One region of the Bacteroides nordii genome, then DNA from elsewhere that is predicted to be linked to it. Evidence: riboswitches for the same ligand, from Rfam matches in the RefSeq annotation. Region 1 holds a riboswitch; the other holds the start of a gene.
The links. Region 1 has a riboswitch for thiamine pyrophosphate ahead of thiS (sulfur carrier protein ThiS). Riboswitches for the same ligand answer to the same signal wherever they lie in the genome.

Region 1 (3,213 bases):
AAGCAAAATAATAAAAATACCACAGAGGTATATACCTATCTGGAAAACGGAAAGCCGGCGGGTATAGACATTACTACCGGTAACCTGCAATTCCATACCTCTTTCTTTTACGATGCACAGGATAGATGTACACAGGAAATACAGATAAATACCAAAACAAAAAAAGAAATATATAAGAGAACAAGAACATTTGATACCGATGGAACAATTCAGAGTGATTCACTGAAATATACCGATGGCAGACTGGTATTGAGCAGCTACAATCGTCAGGGAAAACTAATAGAAGAAAAGGAGTACAATAAAGATGTCATGCTTTCGTCCACAATGCATCAATATGACAGTAAAGGAAATGAAATAAAATCACAATATGTATTGCCGCTCCCTAAAAATCCGCTACCGACACAAATCAGTTCACAGACAGATGTATATGAATATGATAAATACGGTTATCTGGCAAAAATCATTTCTACACAAATACTGGTAAACAACGAAAAAAGAGTCTGCTCACAGTATTTCGTGTATGATGAATTTGGGAACCAGATAGATAGCAACATGTATTATGAATACGATCAGGCCGGACGATGGATACGGAAAACAGCAAAGGGAAATCCGGAGATAACGGAACAAATAATAATTAAATAGAACAAACAGATAGATTTTTGATTGTCTCTATAAACATTTATGGGTTTTCGTATGTTAATAGTGTATAGTTAATAACCAAACATTATGAATACATTATTAATGTCTTTAATATTTATAACCATGACTTACGAGATGCCTAAACTTCCGTACGCTAATAATGCGCTGGAACCTGTAATCAGTCAGCAAACTATAGATTTTCATTATGGTAAACATCTGCAAACCTACGTAAATAATCTCAATAGCCTTGTTCCGGGAACCGAGTTCGAAGGTAAGACCGTAGAAGAGATCGTAGCAAAAGCGCCGGATGGTGCCATTTTCAATAATGCCGGACAGGTACTGAATCATACACTCTACTTTTTACAATTTGCAGGAAAGCCTTCAAAGAAAGAACCTTCCGATAAATTGGCAGAAGCCATCAAACGTGACTTTGGTAGCTTTGAAAACTTTAAAAAAGAATTCAATGCAGCTGCAGTTGGATTGTTCGGTTCAGGTTGGGCCTGGTTGTCAGTAGACAAAAATGGCAAACTGCACATCACTAAAGAAGCCAACGGAAGCAACCCGGTACGTGCCGGACTGAAACCGATTTTAGGCTTTGACGTGTGGGAACATTCCTACTATCTGGATTATCAGAACCGTCGTGCAGATCATGTAAATGCCCTTTGGGACATTATCGATTGGGAAGTAGTTGACAAACGAATGTAATAAACCCCTCAACATTGTAAAAAAGACTGTCACTCAATATTGAGTGACAGTCTTTTTTTTAGATTCAGCCTATAAACGCGAAGTTATCAAAAAAGTAACTACAAGCTTTCTGAAAGAAAAGATGTGAGATGGAATATAAATATTCGCCCTTATATAACCAGCTGATTTTCAAGAAATAAGATTCTCTTATATAAAGACAGACAAGAGTGTACACTTATCCGAATATGAATTGTACACTTTTACCATCCTATATTGTACGCTTTTGATATACTAAAGTGTACAATATAGAATGGCATATCCAAAGCGTTAAAAACAGCATTAACAATATTAACAAATTACACATTTGCCGGATGAATCTTTTTTATACATCCATTAAAAATAATCCTCCGTTTTGCCGTTTTTCTGCATCTTTTTCATTTACTTTGCCCCTGTAAAAACAAAGGGGTGCCCTATAAGGGGCTGAGATTATACCCTGGAACCTGATGCAGTTAGCACTGACGTAGGGATTGTGTTACTTTTATCGCCTCCACCATTAGCACTCTCTTTGTATTTACTTTCATTATAATTTTAATTCTGTAGCAATGAAAGTACAAGTTAACAACAAAGAAGTAAAAATCACCGATGCTTCTACCATCACCCAACTGACCGAACAGTTGGAACTTCCTTCGCAAGGCATTGCCATCGCGGTAAACAATAAAATGATTCCACGCACAGAGTGGGATAAATTTGTACTGCATGAGAGTGACAATCTGGTTATTATTAAAGCAGCTTGCGGAGGATAAAAAATGATCAATCTACAATTTATTACCCACCGGACAGAAAAGTATTCGTATCTGGACTCGGCACGTATGGCACTCGAAGGCGGATGCAAATGGATACAACTACGAATGAAAGAGGCCCCGCTTGAAGAGGTAGAAGCCGTTGCCCTGCAATTGCAACAAATGTGCCGGGAATACGAGTCCATCCTAATATTGGATGACCATGTAGAACTGGCAATTAAGTTAGAAGTAGACGGAGTACATCTGGGTAAAATGGATATGCCAGTAGCAGAAGCCCGCCAACGAATGGGAGAGCAATTCATCATCGGAGGAACAGCTAATACCTTTGAAGATGTGAAAATGCTATATGAGGCAGGAGTTGATTATGTAGGGATAGGTCCCTTCCGCTTTACTACAACTAAAAAGAATCTGAGTCCTGTGTTAGGGCTGGAAGGATACACATCCATTCTTTCACAGATGGAAAAAGAAGATATCACGCTGCCGGTAGTTGCCATCGGAGGAATTACTTTCGAAGATATCCCCGACATTATGAAAACCGGAGTAAATGCTATCGCCCTTTCCGGTACCATCTTGCGGGCAGAAAATCCGATAGAGGAAACCAACCGTATTCTATCAATTAACTTCTAAAAAAGATTCCTCTCGATAATTCATAAATTATAATTCACAAATCACAGATATGGAAAAACTTATTATTGCGGGACGTGAGTTCAACTCCCGTATTTTCTTAGGAACAGGCAAATTCAACTCTAATGAACTGATGGAACAATCTCTTCTGGCATCGGGCACTGAAATGGTGACAGTAGCTATGAAACGTATTGATATGGATAACAAAGAAGATGACATGCTGAAACATATCATCCATCCGCATATTCAGTTATTGCCCAATACGTCGGGAGTAAGAAATGCCGAAGAGGCTATATTTGCCGCACAAATGGCACGTGAAGCATTCGGTACAAACTGGCTGAAACTCGAAATTCATCCCGACCCACGTTATCTCCTTCCCGATTCTGTAGAAACCCTGAAGGCAACTGAAGAATTAGTGAAATTAGGCTTTGTTGTACTCCCCTATTGCCAAGCCGACCCTGTGCTT
Region 2 (3,213 bases), 1.7 Mb from region 1:
GTAAATCCTTTACTCGCTTCTCAACAGGTTGCGAAGGGTCTTCAAAGATATCTTTCACACCATTTTTATTAAAATCAATCCATCCTTTTTTATAGATTGATTTGGAGGACGACTGTGCAGAAACAACTGAAACGCACTGCCCAGTCCAAGCAATGCATACTAAAAGAAGTAATTTTTTCATATTTATTATATAAGAGTTTGACCGCCTGCAAGACGGATAGGCTGCAAATATAATAATTAATTCCAATTCACCTATAATCAAGATATTACATTTTGTGTGCGCCCACACATGTTATAAAACAATAAACGGTGAACAAACTGTGTTATCCACAGTTGTTCACCGTCCATGATTTATCGTTCACTATCTATTTAGTTCCCCTGATGTACAGTAAGTTGCGGGAATGGAAAATTGATACCCTTTTCATTGAAGGTATTGTAAATAGCCTTATTGATATCAAAGTAAACGCCCCAATAATCAGAGGTTTTCACCCATACACGGATCACAATATTGACACTGCTTGCATCCAGTGCATGAAGAGCTATAAAAGGCTCCGGAGTATCCAGTATACGATTATCGGCAGCCAGTACTTCACGTACCACACGGTCTACTTTATCATAATCTTCACCATAATCCACACCAACGACCCACTCCACACGACGGGTTTCCTGCGTATTATAATTCGTCACTACACCACTGCTCAACGCACCATTCGGTACGTAAACCAATTTATTATCTCCCGTAGTCAGAATGGTATGGAATATCTGTATTTCTCTTACTGTACCCGAGAAGTTCTGACTCTCAATCCAGTCACCTACCTTATAGGGTTTAAACAATAAAATCACCAGTCCCCCTGCAAAGTTCTGAAGATTACCGGATAATGCCATACCAATAGCCACACCGGCAGAGGCCAGTAACGCTGCAAATGAGGTAGTCTCCACACCCAATGCACCAACGACTGAAATAATCAAAAGTATCGTCAACAAAATATTTACAAGACTCTTGACAAATGTCTTGATGCTCACATCTACATGCCGCTTGTCCATCATCCGGGCAGCCAATTTGTTCAGCATCGATACAAGGAAGCGTCCTACGATAAAAACAAGCACCGCTTTCAGGATACTTCCACCGGCACGTACACCTGCGTCTATAAGTTGTTGGGTTATAAGAGATATTTTGTCAAGACCTTCAGCATTAGCAATAGCCTGGTCCAGATTGTCGGCGGCAACCTGCAGAGAATCAGTTACAGCCTGAGTAATTTGTAATAATAGCATAATTAGTTTTTTGTTTTGAGTAAATAATTTGAGTCTGTTAATTCAATCATAACAAGTTACAAAGTTACTTTGTTTTAAGTAAATATAAAAGTTTTTTTTGCTTTCCTCATCCGAAAGCGCTAATTTTGCCAACGATTTCACAATACAGGGGTGCCTTAACATGACGGGCTGAGAACATACCCATAGAACCTGAACCGGGTAATGCCGGCGTAGAGAACGAATAAATTACACAATGAAAAAGAATCTATCAGCTGTTGCCTTTCTAATGGCAGCCAGCATCAACATCTTTGCACAAACAAGCGCCAAAGATAGTTTGAGAGTAGTCAACCTGCAAGAGGTGCAGATAGTATCCACCCGTGCCACTTCTAAAACTCCGGTGGCATACAGCAATATTTCTAAAAAGGAGATCCGAAAACAGAACTTCGGACTTGACCTGCCTTTTCTGTTAACGACCACCCCATCGGTACTTACCACCTCGGATGCCGGAAGCGGAGTAGGCTATACCAGTATTCGTGTGCGCGGTACAGACGCCACGCGTATCAATATTACAGCCAACGGCATTCCAATGAACGATGCAGAGAGCCATTCCATCTTTTGGGTGAATACTCCCGACCTGGCTTCTTCACTCGAAGATATGCAAATCCAGCGTGGAGCAGGTACGTCGACTAATGGTGCCGGAGCATTTGGCGCAAGTATCAATCTGCGTACAGCAGGCATTCCTTCCAAAGCATACGCTGAGGTTTCCGGTTCTTACGGATCATTCAATACGCATAAGGAGACGGTTAGCGTAGGTTCCGGGTTGATAGGCAATCATTGGGCCTTTGATGCACGCGTATCGAATATACAGAGTGACGGATATCGCGACCGTGCCACATCAGATTTGAAGTCGTACTTCCTGCAAGGAGGATATTACGGTGAAAATACGACCCTGAAGTTTATCACTTTTGGCGGCAAAGAGAAAACCTATCATGCCTGGGACGGTATCAGCCGGAAACAATTGGAGACTGACCGTACCTATAACCCAAACGGAGCCATCAAAGACGACAACCTGAACAAAGGAAACACCATAGGATTTTATGACGACCAGACGGATAATTATAATCAGACGAACTATCAGTTAATATTCAATCACCTGTTTTCTTCCGAATGGAATCTGAACATTGCCCTGCATTACACAGATGGTTTCGGATATTACCAGGAGTATAAGAACGGACGTACACTGGAAGAGTACGGACTAAAACCATTCTACCTCCCCGGAAACACAGAAGCGCAAACGAAGACCAATCTGGTACGCCAAAAGCTCGTAGACAGCGGCTTTGGCGGCGGCGTATTTTCTGTTGATTATAAAAACGAGAAGTTAAATGCCTCTCTGGGTGGAGGCTTGAATCGTTATAGCAACGATCATTATGGCAAAGTGATCTGGGTAAAGAATTATACTGAAGCGCTGAATCCGGATCATGAATACTATCGCAACAATGGTAGTAAGACAGACGGAAACATCTATGTCAAAGCCAATTATCAAATAGCCGGAGGATTGCATGCTTATGCTGACCTGCAATATCGCTACATCAATTACAAGATAACGGGAGACAATGATAAATGGGATTGGACTGCAGAACCCGGACATCTCCAACGCCTGAACGTAAACGAGCACTTCAGTTTCTTCAATCCTAAAGCCGGCTTATTCTGGCAATTCAACCCATACCACAGCGCTTACGCTTCTTTTGCTGTAGCCCAGAAAGAGCCTACACGTAATAACTATACCGACGGACTATTCGAAAAACTTCCCCGTCCGGAAAAAATGTTAGATTATGAATTAGGATATACTTTCCGCAACAGTTGGTTCACTGCCGGAGTGAACCTGTATTATATGGACTATACCGACCAACTGGTACTAAATGGAAAAGTAAACGATATCGGTGAGGCAATGGCAGAAAATGT

Region 2: another riboswitch for thiamine pyrophosphate. It lies ahead of K8P02_RS21680 (TonB-dependent receptor); the one in region 1 lies ahead of thiS (sulfur carrier protein ThiS).

Annotation. Positions count from the first base shown of each region.
Region 1 covers NZ_CP082886.1:1,690,724-1,693,936, reverse strand. Annotated here, with positions in the region: gene K8P02_RS06555 (hypothetical protein) at 1-642, shown strand, start outside; gene K8P02_RS06550 (superoxide dismutase) at 727-1,344, shown strand; TPP riboswitch at 1,775-1,867, shown strand; gene thiS (sulfur carrier protein ThiS) at 1,926-2,126, shown strand; gene K8P02_RS06540 (thiamine phosphate synthase) at 2,130-2,750, shown strand; gene K8P02_RS06535 (thiazole synthase) at 2,800-3,213, shown strand, end outside.
Region 2 covers NZ_CP082886.1:5,654,281-5,657,493, reverse strand. Annotated here, with positions in the region: gene K8P02_RS21690 (glycoside hydrolase family 3 N-terminal domain-containing protein) at 1-181, opposite strand, end outside; gene K8P02_RS21685 (mechanosensitive ion channel family protein) at 370-1,272, opposite strand; TPP riboswitch at 1,409-1,507, shown strand; gene K8P02_RS21680 (TonB-dependent receptor) at 1,505-3,213, shown strand, end outside.